Regions from separate parts of the Arsenophonus sp. aPb genome, predicted to be linked through region 1. Evidence: predicted binding sites of a transcription regulator. Region 1 holds the regulator's gene; each other region holds the start of a gene.

Evidence for each region. Region 1 encodes PurR, which represses purine synthesis genes. Its sites were predicted from a motif close to CANGCAAACGTTTGCNTG; they were not measured.
Region 2: the regulator PurR is predicted to act here: its motif matches at 1,688-1,705, upstream of purH (bifunctional phosphoribosylaminoimidazolecarboxamide formyltransferase/IMP cyclohydrolase).
Region 3: the regulator PurR is predicted to act here: its motif matches at 2,424-2,441, upstream of purM (phosphoribosylformylglycinamidine cyclo-ligase).

The regions. Positions count from the first base shown of each region.
Region 1 is NZ_CP123499.1:1,488,377-1,493,183, reverse strand. It holds gene argS (arginine--tRNA ligase) at 1-1,133, shown strand, start outside; gene purR (HTH-type transcriptional repressor PurR) at 1,598-2,623, shown strand; gene punR (DNA-binding transcriptional activator PunR) at 2,643-3,548, opposite strand; gene punC (purine nucleoside transporter PunC) at 3,669-4,807, shown strand, end outside.
Region 2 is NZ_CP123499.1:2,992,075-2,996,881, forward strand. It holds rRNA gene QE177_RS13510 (16S ribosomal RNA) at 1-1,191, opposite strand, end outside; gene purH (bifunctional phosphoribosylaminoimidazolecarboxamide formyltransferase/IMP cyclohydrolase) at 1,834-3,423, shown strand; gene purD (phosphoribosylamine--glycine ligase) at 3,440-4,723, shown strand; gene QE177_RS13525 (DUF1481 domain-containing protein) at 4,729-4,807, opposite strand, start outside.
Region 3 is NZ_CP123499.1:1,767,635-1,772,441, reverse strand. It holds gene speG (spermidine N1-acetyltransferase) at 1-396, opposite strand, end outside; gene purN (phosphoribosylglycinamide formyltransferase) at 676-1,320, opposite strand; gene purM (phosphoribosylformylglycinamidine cyclo-ligase) at 1,317-2,360, opposite strand; gene upp (uracil phosphoribosyltransferase) at 2,593-3,219, shown strand; gene QE177_RS07860 (hypothetical protein) at 3,330-4,067, opposite strand; gene uraA (uracil permease) at 4,654-4,807, shown strand, end outside.

The sequences.
Region 1 (4,807 bases):
ATGATGAAGATGAAAATTTTGCTGAGTTGGCACGTAATTACGTGGTTAAACTGCAATCTGGTGATGAATATTGTCGTAAAATGTGGCGCAAATTAGTTGATATTACCATGGTGCAAAATCAACAAACCTATCAGCGTTTAAATGTCACGCTGACTGAAGACGATGTGATGGGTGAAAGCTTATATAATAATATGCTGCCTGATATTGTCGCTGATTTAACGGCTAAAGGCTTAGCCGTTGAAAGTGATGGTGCTATGGTTGTCTATCTGGATGAATTTAAGAATAAAGATGGCGATGCCATGGGGGTGATCATCCAGAAAAAAGATGGTGGCTATCTCTATACGACAACAGATATTGCCTGCGCAAAATATCGTCATGAAATGCTTCACGCCGATCGTGTGTTGTATTATACCGATTCACGACAACACCAACATCTCATGCAAGCTTGGGCTATTGTACGTAAAGCCGGCTATATTCCTGATACAATGTCATTAGAGCATCACATGTTTGGTATGATGCTAGGTAAGGATGGTAAACCGTTTAAAACTCGCGCCGGCGGAACAATCCGGCTCGCCGATTTACTTGATGAAGCGATTGAGCGTGCTGATCATCTTATCCGTCAAAAAAATTCAGCTATGCCAGAAAAGGAATTACAATCGATTATCCAAGCGGTTGGTATTGGTGCAGTAAAATATGCCGATCTATCGAAAAATCGTACGACTGATTATATTTTTGACTGGGACAATATGTTAGCTTTTGAGGGTAATACCGCGCCTTATATGCAATATGCCTATACCCGAGTGGCCTCGATTTTTAAACGAGCTAATATTAATCCCGCAACATTAACCGCACCGGTGATGTTGGCCAATGAATATGAGCAAGTTCTTGCAATACGTTTATTACAATTTGAAGAGACAATACTAACTGTTGCTCGCGAAGGTTTACCACATATTATGTGTTCTTATTTATATGATCTGGCTGGTTTATTTTCTAGTTTTTATGAAAATTGCCCAATTTTGAATGCAGAAAATGACGCATCAAAAGAAAGCCGATTAAAATTGGCGTTACTGACGCAAAAAACCTTAAAAATTGGTCTAGACACATTAGGAATTGAAACGGTAGGAAGAATGTAATCATCTACTAGCTATAGGCTGCCAATAACGCAGCCTGCTGATTATAGTATGCTGGTTAAGCCAAAAATCATTATCGTTGTAGGGATAAAGTAGACGGTTAAAGCCAACATAATGGTCAGAAAATAAAAGAAACAAATGATACGATCATTAATAATGCAACAATCGCAGTACATAAACCATACTTAAAATCGGTATCCATAACTTCACCTCACTATTCTCACAGCTTTATCCATAAATTAGCTAATGAAAAATCATTTAATTTCATAACATCATACAACAATAAAAACTATTTTTTATTATATCATCAAGGAAATATTGATTAACACTTTTGTTTTTATAACAAATCAGACAAAATGAACAGTTTGCTGATAACTTAATTATCAGTTGCTTATTTTTATAGTTTAATGATAGTCGTTTTTAAATAATAGCAATGGAATTGGCAATGGTTCAGGAGTCTTTTTAACATGGCAACAATTAAGGATGTGGCAAAGTTGGCGGGTGTTTCAACTACCACCGTATCTCATGTAATTAATAACACCCGTTTTGTTGCCAAAGAGACAAAAACGATTGTTTGGGCAGCCATTAAAACTCTTAATTATTCTCCTAGTGCCGTTGCTCGTAGTTTGAAAGTTAACCATACTAAATCCATTGGGTTACTGGCTACATCTAATGAAGCTCCTTATTTTGCAGAGGTCATCGAGTCAGTAGAAAACAACTGTTATAGTCAAGGATATACATTAATCCTGTGCAATTCACATAACAATCTAAACAAACAACAAGCCTATTTACAAATGTTAGCGCAAAAACGGGTTGATGGTTTACTGGTAATGTGCTCAGAATATCCAAAACAACTACTCCGAATGTTAGAGGAATACCGTAATATTCCAATGGTTGTAATGGATTGGGGGCAAGCTCATGGTGATTTTACCGATGTCATCATTGATAATGCGGTTTATGGCGGCTATCTTGCCGGGCGTTATCTGATTGAACGCGGGCATCGTGATTTAGGTATTATCTCTGGGCCATTAAAACGCAATACTGGCAGTGGCCGGCGGCAAGGTTTTCTCAATGCCATGAAGGAAGCTAACATCCAGCCACTGGATAAATGGATTGTTGAGGGTGATTTCGAGCCAACTTCCGGCTACGACGCGATGAAACAAATTTTAAATCATCAACAAAGACCGACCGCTATTTTTTGTGGCGGTGATATTATGGCGATGGGGGCTATCTGTGCAGCGAATGAATTAGGCATTCGGGTCCCACAAGATATCTCTATTATTGGCTATGACAATGTTCGCAATGCACGTTTTTTTACGCCAGCACTAACCACCATTCATCAACCTAAAGAGCGTTTAGGTCAAATGGCTTTTACTATGCTGCTGGATCGTATTATTAATAAACGCAAAAATGCGCAAACTATTGAAATACATCCTGAGCTTATTGAACGCCGTTCGGTTGTCGATGGTCCGTTTATTGACTACCGCAGATAATCGATAGATTTAAACTTCATCAATGAGCCAGCCACTCGGCATTGAGCGTTTCGCTATTACCTAAATAATCCAGTAACCAACTCAAGGTCGAAGAACGTTTTTCTTCATTCCATATAACACAACAGGGACTATCAGGTAAGGGTTGCTTAATCTGCAGGGTTTTTAATTCATTTTTGCGGCAAAGTTGTTCTACCCGATGTTTAGGCGCAAATCCTAAACATAACCCATTTTTTAAGCAAGCTAAACCACATTCCCAGTCTGGCACAATAAGCCGTTTTTGATTATCTAATGCCCAAGTTTCTCGCTTTGGCAAGTAGCGAGAGGTATCTTCTAAACATAAACTTGGATACTGACGTAATTGTTGATCGCTAATTAGACCGTTTATTTGTGCTAAAGGATGATTTATGCTGACAACACATGACCAGGGCATAAAGCCCATATCACGAAAACTATATCTATCACCAATCGGGGACGCGCGAGTGGCACCAATAGCAATATCTACTCGCCCATCGACCAACGCCTCCCATACCCCATTATAAACTTCCTGCTGAATAAAAAGTTCAATATCAGAAAAGTGGCGATAAAAATCTAATATTAATTGCAATATTCTTTCGGGCTTAACAACCCTATCAATAGCAATACTAAATTGTCCATGCCAACCATTGGCAATCTGTTGACATTGATGGCGTGTTTCACGCATTGTCTTAATAATATTGCGCGCATTTTTAACGAAAAATTTACCAGCATCAGTAAGTACAACATCACGATAACGCCGTTCAAACAAAGGAACAGCTAGCCACTCTTCCAATTGTTTTACGGTATAACTTACCGCAGAGGGGACTCTATGTAACTCTGCGGCTGCGGCACTAAAACTACCCGTTCTTTCAACGGCATCAATCACTTCAAGGGAATACTCTGACCACATAGCCTCTTACCTGTCAAAATATTTGATAACAATATGCAAATAATAACGCTTCACAACAAAAATTCATCTCTTATACAATAGAAAGCGATATTTGATATTATTTAATTTATTGATACCAACATGAATAAAAATAACCCCAATAAACATAATTTTGGCTTTATGCTTTATCTTGCTGGCTTAAGTATGCTCGGTTTTTTGGCCATTGATATGTACTTACCAGCTTTTAGTATAATGCAACAGCAACTCAACACCTCAGCAAATACTATTAGTGCAAGTCTTAGTCTATTTTTATGTGGTTTTGCCTTCGCTCAACTTAGTTGGGGGCCGCTTTCCGATCGTATTGGTAGAAAACCCGTTTTATTAATTGGGTTGGCGCTATTTATTTTTAGCTGTCTAGCAACACTCTGCATCACTACTGGTACACAATTACTTATTTTGCGATTTATTCAAGGTATTGGAGTATGTTCAACAGCGGTCATTTGGCAAGCTTTGGTAATCGATCGTTTTAGTGGCCTATATGCTAAACGGGTATTTGCTACCATCATGCCTTTAGTTGCACTTTCGCCCGCATTAGCACCCCTATTAGGTGCCTGGATCCTGGCTAGTAATAGCTGGCAAATGATATTTTTTAGTTTAGCTATCATCGGAATATTGCTTTTTCTGGCCACCCTTTTATTACAGGAAAAAAAACGTTTAGAAAAAACACAGGAAATAAAATCCACTACCTCTTTTATCACCTTCCTACGTTCTGCCGTTTTTAGTGGTAATGTATTAATTTATGCCGCTTGTAGTGCCGGATTTTTTGCCTGGCTGACAGGCTCACCATTTATTTTAACTGAAATGGGATATAATCCGCAGGATATTGGCATCAGTTACGTACCTCAAACCATCGCTTTTATGTTCGGTGGCTATGGTGGACGTTATTTAATAGCCAAAATAAAAAACCAAATCTTACTGCCAATTATTCTTATCGGTTATGCACTAAGTGTATTGATTATCTTTGCTCTTGCTATTTTTTCACAACCTACTTTATTTACTCTGTTACTGCCTTTCTGTTGTATGGCTGCGATGAATGGTGCTTGCTATCCTATTGTAGTATCAAATGCATTAAGTGTTTTTCCTAAAGTCAGTGGTAAAGCTGCCGCGTTACAAAATACTCTCCAGCTAGGTTTATGTTTTGCGGCAAGTCTGGCCGTATCTAGTTTAATTGCTAATCCTCTGCTAGCAACTAGCACGGTTATGATTTCTACCATTATTCC
Region 2 (4,807 bases), 1.5 Mb from region 1:
GTCATCCCCACCTTCCTCCGGTTTATCACCGGCAGTCTCCTTTGAGTTCCCGACATAACTCGATGGCAACAAAGGATAAGGGTTGCGCTCGTTGCGGGACTTAACCCAACATTTCACAACACGAGCTGACGACAGCCATGCAGCACCTGTCTCAGCGCTCCCGAAGGCACGCCTCTATCTCTAAAGGCTTCGCTGGATGTCAAGAGTAGGTAAGGTTCTTCGCGTTGCATCGAATTAAACCACATGCTCCACCGCTTGTGCGGGCCCCGTCAATTCATTTGAGTTTTAACCTTGCGGCCGTACTCCCCAGGCGGTCGATTTAACGCGTTAGCTCCGGAGGCCACAGTTCATGACCACAACCTCCAAATCGACATCGTTTACAGCGTGGACTACCAGGGTATCTAATCCTGTTTGCTCCCCACGCTTTCGCACATGAGCGTCAGTCTTTGTCCAGGGGGCCGCCTTCGCCACCGGTATTCCTCCACATCTCTACGCATTTCACCGCTACACATGGAATTCTACCCCCCTCTACAAGACTCTAGCTAACCAGTCTTGAATGCCATTCCCAGGTTAAGCCCGGGATTTCACATCCAACTTAATTAACCGCCTGCGTGCCCTTTACGCCCAGTAATTCCGATTAACGCTCGCACCCTCCGTATTACCGCGGCTGCTGGCACGGAGTTAGCCGGTGCTTCTTCTGTCGCTAACGTCAATTGCTAAGACTATTAACCTTAACACCTTCCTCACGACTGAAAGTACTTTACAACCCGAAGGCCTTCTTCATACACGCGGCATGGCTGCATCAGGCTTGCGCCCATTGTGCAATATTCCCCACTGCTGCCTCCCGTAGGAGTCTGGGCCGTGTCTCAGTCCCAGTGTGGCTGATCATCCTCTCAGACCAGCTAGAGATCGTCGCCTAGGTGAGCCTTTACCCCACCTACTAGCTAATCTCATATGGGTTCATCCGAAGGTGTGAGGCCAGAAGGTCCCCCACTTTGCTCCTTAGAGATTATGCGGTATTAGCCACCGTTTCCAGTGGTTATCCCCCGCCTTCGGCCAGATCCCCATACCTTACTCACCCGTCCGCCGCTCGCCGGCAAGAAAGCAAGCTTTCTCCCGCTGCCGCTCGACTTGCATGTGTTAGGCCTGCCGCCAGCGTTCAATCTGAGCCATGATCAAACTCTTCAATTAAAAGTTTGATGCTCAAAGAATGTTTTACTGGCCGTAACGCTTTTTTTTGCTACTTTGTCGACATTTTACTGCCTTCGCCGTTGCCCAAAATAACGTTACTGCTTATTAGTTCATATATGAATTAACTGTTTTGTCACTCTTCAAGACTTAATCTTCAAATAGTTTTTGATGATGTCTTGCGAGTGCCCACACAGATTGTCTGATTAATTGTTAAAGAGCGTGCGACCCGAGTCGCGAGGTGGCGTATATTACGCTTTTCACCTGTAAAGTCAAGTAGTTATTTCTACTTTTCTTTACCCTGCGTCGCTAAAATCCACTTCAACTGATTGGTTCTATACTGACTCAGTGGGGGCGCATTATAGGGAGTTTTATGCGGCTGGCAAGTTTATTTTGCATAATTTTGTTTATTTGATTAATTAAACAGCAAAGCGTTATATTATACCGAATTATTAACAGAGTTATCCACAAAAATAAAATGATAAAAAATTTAGCGAAATACGCAAACGTTTGCGTTACAATTGCGTTTGCGACAAAAAATATTTAATTAAAAACCGTTATTCTCGAATATGATTTGTAATTGCAAATAGCCATAAAATTTAATCAATGTGTTAAAACATTTTATTATTCCAAGGGATATATTTCATGCCACAACTCCACCCTATTCAGCGTGCTCTACTGAGTGTTTCTGACAAAGAAGGTATTGTTGAATTTGCCAAAGCTCTATCTGAACGTAAGGTTGAACTTATCTCTACTGGCGGTACAGCTAAATTATTGCTAGCGGCCGGGTTAACAGTTATAGAGGTTTCGGATTATACAGGATGGCCAGAAATGATGGCTGGCCGCGTCAAGACACTTCACCCAAAAGTACATGGCGGTATTCTCGGTCGGCGCGGGCAAGATGATGAAATAATGCAACAGCATCATATTACGCCAATTGATATGGTTGTTGTTAATCTTTACCCTTTTGCTGAAACGGTTGCAAAGCCAGATTGTACGCTGGAAAATGCCATTGAGAACATTGATATTGGTGGGCCAACCATGATCCGTTCGGCCGCCAAAAATCATAAAGATGTCGCTATTGTGGTTAATAGTCAGGATTATTCCAAGATCATCGAAGAGATGGATAATCATCAAAATTCGCTAACTGACATGTTTCGCTTTGACTTGGCAGTTAAAGCTTTTGAACATACCGCAGCTTATGATGGAATGATTGCTAACTATTTTGGTAAGTTAGTGCCTTCTTATTATGGCGAGCTCAACCAGCCTTCAGGTAAATTTCCTCGTACATTAAACCTGAATTTTATTAAGCAGCAGGATATGCGTTACGGCGAAAATAGTCATCAAGCTGCTGCTTTTTATATCGAAGAAAATAGAGTCGAAGCCTCTGTCTCTACAGCAAGACAGCTACAAGGTAAGTCGCTTTCTTATAATAATATTGCTGACACTGATGCAGCCTTGGAGTGCGTAAAAAGTTTTTCCAAACCTGCATGTGTCATTGTCAAACACGCTAATCCTTGCGGCGTTGCAATCAGTAACGATATCTGTACCGCTTATGATCATGCTTTCAAAACTGATCCAACCTCAGCATTTGGTGGTATTATTGCATTTAATCGTGAATTAGATGCAAATACGGCTAAAACAATTATTGAGCGCCAATTTGTTGAAGTCATTATTGCCCCCGCTGTCAATGAAGATGCCCTAGCAATACTTGCAAGTAAACCGAATGTGCGTGTTCTGGCATGTGGCCAATGGCATTTTGCAGTTGCGAGTTTAGATTTCAAACGCGTAAATGGCGGTTTATTAGTGCAAGATCGCGATCTAGGCTTAATTACCAAAGCTGATTTGCGTGTTGTTTCTAAGCGTCAGCCAAGCGAACAAGAGATAGAAAATGCGCTGTTTTGTTGGCAAGTGGCCAAATTTGTAAAATCCAATGCTATTGTTTATGCCAAAAATAATATGACAATCGGTATTGGCGCTGGACAAATGAGCCGTGTTTATTCAGCAAAAATCGCAGCATTAAAAGCACAGGATGAAAGTTTGGAACTTGTCGGATGTGCAATGGCATCTGATGCTTTCTTTCCATTCCGAGATGGTATTGATGCTGCCGCAGCAGCTGGCATAACCTGTGTTATCCAACCAGGTGGTTCAATTCGTGACGATGAAATCATAGCTGCAGCTAATGAACATGATATGGCGATGATTTTTACTGATATGCGCCATTTCCGCCACTAATCTAGAGAGTAATAGCATGAATATTTTAATTATTGGCAATGGTGGTCGTGAGCATGCTTTAGCATGGAAAGCAGCACAATCACCTCTTGCTGACAAGGTTTATGTTGCACCCGGTAATGCCGGTACTGCATTAGAAAAAAAACTAACCAATATTAATATTGCAGTAACCGATATTGCAGGATTAGTCGATTTTGCCAAAAATAATAATATTGGTTTAACCATCGTTGGACCAGAAATCTCCTTAATCCTCGGTGTAGTTGATGCTTTTCAAGATGCCGGTTTAACGATCTTTGGTCCTAGTCAAAATGCAGCACAGTTAGAAGGCTCTAAAGCTTTTACGAAAGATTTTCTTACTCGTCATCATATTCCAACCGCCACTTATCAGAACTTTACCGAAATTGAACCCGCTCTCGCCTACTTAGACAAAATGGGCACCCCAATTGTTATTAAAGCGGATGGGCTAGCCGCAGGTAAAGGCGTCGTTGTTGCTATGACCTTAGAAGAAGCAAAAAATGCTGTTCTAGACATGCTTGCCGGTAACACCTTTGGCCAGGCGGGTCATCGTATTGTTATTGAAGAGTTTCTTGACGGCGAAGAAGCTAGTTTTATCGTAATGGTTGATGGTGAAAATGTCATTCCCATGGCAACAAGTCAAGATCATAAGCGTGTTGGCAATAATGATAGCGGGCCAAATACGGGTGGCATGGGCGCATATTCTCCTGCTCCAGTTGTCACAGACATTATTCATCAACGTGTAATGGATCAAATTATTTATCCTACAGTACAAGGTATGACGCTTGAAGGGCGGCGATATCAAGGTTTTCTATATGCAGGATTAATGATAGATAAACTGGGAAACCCGAAAGTTATTGAGTTTAATTGTCGATTTGGTGATCCCGAAACCCAACCTATTATGATGCGTTTACAATCCGATCTGGTAGCACTTTGTCTGGCCGGCGCAAAAGGAGAGTTAGCGGGTAAAATATCATCTTGGGATGAACGCCCTGCCTTAGGTATTGTCATGGCTGCTAAAGGTTATCCAGCTAATTATCGGAAAGGTGATATTATTCACGGAATTACTGATAAACCATCAGAATCATGCAAAATTTTTCACGCCGGGACAGAGTTAAAACAAAACCAGGTTATCACTGCCGGTGGCCGTGTACTTTGTGTTACCGCACTTGGCAATACAATTCTTGATGCACAAAAAACTGCTTATCAGCAAGCAGAAAAAATATCTTGGACGGGTTGTTTCTATCGGGATGATATCGGTTATCGTGCACTGGCTCGTTTAAAATAAAACCTTTAAAGTTTGTCTTTTGTTGGTGCCCACAGACAGAAATTCTCATTGGCAACGAGCAATAACTCGTTGCCTTCTGGCGCT
Region 3 (4,807 bases), 280 kb from region 1:
GGTATTTTCTTTATCGACAATCAAGTAAACTTTATAGAGGTTTAGGACCGAAAAGGCATAATCCATTGCTAAGTTAGTGGCTTTTGCCGCATATCCTTTACCTTGAAATGCCGGATCAATAATAATCCCAATTTCAGCTCGACGATGAATGTAATTTATTTCTACTAATTCGATTAAACCAATTTTAGTGCCTTCATTTTCAATAATGAACCGACGTTCTAACTGATCATGAATGTGTTTATCATACAAATCGCTTAATTCAACAAAGGCTTCATAAGGTTCTTCGAACCAATAACGCATAACACTGGCGTTATTATCTAATTGATGGACAAATGGGAGATCTTCACGTTCTAAAGGTCGTAATGTAATCGACTCGTTTTTTTTGCCAGTAGGCATTTGATACCTCGATTGGAAGTAAAACTTAGCATATAAAAATAGTCACTATGGATGTTCTGCATTTTTAGTCACTTTGATCAGTCAAAAAATAACAGAATCAAGCTGAGTGATAAATAAGGGCAACTATATTTTAGCAATAAACTCAGTTTTCGATAACTAATTCGTTAAGTATTGGGTGATTATTACTACAAAATTAGTCAATTAGACTTGATATAAATATGGGGCTATATGAGTATACAAAATTGTGATGCCATAGGCATCACATAGCGAGGGATGATGTTAATCTTCATCATTGGCGTAACCTTGTTCAGGTAATTTACAACCATCTAAGAAAGCTGAATTATTAACCATCACTAATCGATCTTTAACAAACCAATTAATGACTAATGGATAAATACGATGCTCTTGTGTTTGAACGCGCGCAATAATATCTTGCACTTGATCTTCCGCAAAAATAGGTACTTTAGCTTGTAAAATAATCGGGCCTGCATCTAATTTCTCAGTGACAAAATGAATAGAAGTACCATGCTCTTTATCACCATTTGCCAGCGCTTTACGGTGGGTATTTAATCCAGGATACTTAGGCAATAGAGAAGGATGAATATTAATTATTTTACCTAAATAATGGCTGACAAAGCGTGGTGTGAGAATGCGCATGTAACCCGCCAGTACAATCAGATCTGGCTGATATTGTGCTATCTCGGTCATGAGTGATGCATCATAAGTCTGGTTATCTGCGTAATCCGTTTTTGGCATCACAACGGTTGGGATCGCGGCTTGCTTAGCCCGTTCTAAACCATAAGCCGTCGGATTATCACTGAAAACCGCACTAATTTTTGCGGTAATATTTTGTTTTTGGCAAGCATCAATAATGGCTTGTAAATTACTGCCGTTGCCAGAAATTAATATCACGAGATTTTTCATTTGCTGATTGTCACCTGTAGTTCATTCGCCTTGCTCGCGACAATTTCACCAATGAGCCAGGCATTTTCACCCAGTTGATTGAGCAGTTGTAACGCGCCAGAAACTTCTTCTGCCGGTATTACAATTACCATGCCAACACCACAATTAAAGGTGCGGTACATTTCATGAGTCGTTACATTACCGGTTTGTTGTAACCAACTAAATATGGCTGGCCATTGCCAGCTCGCGCCATCAATTTGCGCTTGGGTATTTGCTGGTAAAACACGTGGAATATTTTCCCAAAAACCACCACCGGTTATATGGGCAATGGCATGAATATCCAGTCTTTCAATTAACGCTAGAATATTTTTAACATAAATGCGCGTTGGTGCTAACAAACTTTCTGCCAGTGACTTATTTTCTAGTTGTATGGTGGTTGGATCTACTTGGTTTAGCTGTAGGATTTTTCTAATTAATGAATAGCCATTGGAATGAGGGCCACTAGAGCCTAAAGCAATGAGGGCATCGCCAGCTTTAACTTTGCTACCATCAATAATTTTTGTTTTTTCGACTACACCAACACAAAAACCGGCTATATCATAATCGTCGCCATGATACATACCCGGCATCTCTGCTGTTTCTCCACCGACCAGGGCACAGCCTGATTGTTTACAGCCTGCTGCAATGCTTTTGATCACATTGCTAGCTGTGTCCACATCTAGTTTACCAGTTGCGTAATAATCGAGAAAAAAGAGGGGCTCCGCTCCTTGAACAATTAGATCATTAACGCACATGGCAACCAAATCAATGCCAATGGTATCATGGCGTTTTAAATCCATAGCTAATCGCAGTTTGGTTCCGACACCATCGGTGCCTGAAACTAATATTGGCTCACGATACTTTTGTGGTAAGGCACACAGTGCGCCAAATCCGCCTAATCCCCCCATTACTTCTGGGCGGCGGGTTTCTTTAACTGCACCTTTAATACGTTCGACCAGTATATTACCTGCATCGATATTGACACCAGCATCTTTATAGCTGAGAGAAATTTTATCTGTCACAGCAAGCTCCCAAGGCGATTGCATTTAGTAAAATAGATGGAAACAACGATAATTCTACCAGCCTAAGCAAACGTTTGCGAGACTCTTTATTGGTTTTGATAATAAAGTGCAAAAGCGCGTAAAATGAATTTTATATATGGAAAACCTTAATCTAGCAGTGGAAGAGGGCAGAAAAAGCGCTATAATCTGCTAATTTTTTATTTGTAGATAGTTTGTACTGAAGGAGAGTAGCGTGAAAATCGTTGAGGTAAAACACCCGTTAGTTAAACATAAATTGGGTTTATTACGGGACAAAGATATTAGTACTAAACGTTTTCGTGAATTGGCCTCAGAAGTGGGCAGTCTTTTAACTTATGAAGCAACAGCAAACTTAGAAACCGAGACAATTGCAATAGAAGGTTGGTGTGGTCAGGTAAACATCGAGCAAATTAAAGGAAAAAAAATTACCGTTGTGCCAATTTTACGTGCTGGATTAGGAATGATGGATGGGGTATTGGAAAATATTCCTAGCGCCCGTATAAGTGTTGTAGGTGTTTATCGTGATGAAAAGACGTTGGAGCCTATTTCATATTTTCAAAAGCTGGCTTCAAATATTAATGAACGCATGGCATTGGTTGTTGATCCGATGTTAGCTACCGGTGGTTCAATGATTGCCACGATTGATTTACTTAAGCAAGCAGGCTGTCAGGTTATCAAAATATTGGTATTAGTTGCCGCACCCGAGGGTATTAAAGCACTAGAGGCTGCTCACCCCGATGTTGAACTTTATACCGCATCGATTGATGATCATTTGGATGAACATGGTTATATTGTTCCTGGTTTAGGTGATGCGGGCGATAAGATATTTGGTACTAAGTAACATTTATCGTTTAAGTTATTTTTTATTACTGATAGTCATTGAAAATAAATAAGATTGGCTGCGATACCAATCTTATTAAGCGTGAAAACTATTATTTTAAATTTAATTAGTTAATTTTTGGGCGTTTTTTTCGCTCTATTTTTATCCAACCAACGTTTTAGCCCTTCATAATTTTTATTTAATTCAATTTTGGCATTTTCTTCTGTCAGTTTATTGGGATCAAAAATAAACTCTTGTGCTATGTAATTAAAATCATAGCCGGAAGCGGGGTTAGAATACATACTGTAATAGAATAGTTTAGCTTGTTTGTCTGCTTTTATTACTGGTTCAATAAACTGAATAAAATTATGCTCCTCTTCATTAAATTTTACAAAATCCGTTAGATTGGTTGCTAACTCTTTAGTTAAACTAGCACGTTCATCATTGTCAATAAATTTATGCGTGGCAATAATATGTTCAGCTAATTGGTGTGGATTACTAGTTTTGAAATTGCTTGAGCGGCTATTAAAATTTAAAATATAGTTACAGGTTCTAATTTGATAGAGATAATCTAAGTAGTTCCTTAAATAAAGCGATGCATTATCTAATGAATTAGTCGGTGCCCATTTTGATTGGTCACGGATATTAGTTATTATTGTGGTAACAAAATTTGTCGGTGAAGCGGCCAGTTTTTTGGCATTTGTGTCTCTATCATTATTTTCATTCCATTGATTATCATCTTGGATGGCTTTTTCTTTTCCATGACCAAATATTTCAGCACAACCTAATAAATGACTAATATTTTCACCACTATATTTTGATGTATCAATAGAATTATCGATACTGTTAAATTTATTTGTATTTATCATAAATATTCCTTTAATTAAAATAATTAATTTTATAATTTATTGAGTCTAATTTTTATTAAAATTTTTTATCCACTAATTTAAAATATATTGTCATAATTTTATCAAATAAAACTGTAATGATTATTCTCCTGATACTAACCAGATAACCTATATTATTATTTAATTTTAATATACTATGTATAATTAATTATGATATAAGAAAATCATTGGCATTTTTTTATTTTGTAATCAAAGTAGTAAAGTATATTAATTAAAACACAGCAAATAGTTATTATTTTCTACTTTGGTATTGTTTTGTTTTAACCAATCAGAAAGTAGGGAAAATTTAACCTGAATAATACTTTTTATATCTTTAGGTGATAAGTTAAAGTCCATAAAATGAAGTGTTAATCTTGCTATCTTAATTACGATAAAATTTGCTTTTTTTGGTGATTAGTCCTAAGAAATGGTTTTTATCTTACCAGAGCTTACTTAATTTTTGATACAATTTTCTGTTATGAAATTAAAATATTAAAAGGTGGGCTTTATTGATCAGTTTTGATGAGTAATAATATATCAATTATTAGTTATTGAGAGGATATTGCTCATGACCCGCCGCGTAATTGGCGTAGCAGAAAGGCCGCCGCTAAGAGAAACTATTCCATTAAGTTTTCAGCATCTATTTGCTATGTTTGGTGCGACAGTATTAGTCCCTATTTTATTTAACATCAACCCTGCAACCGTTTTATTGTTTAATGGTA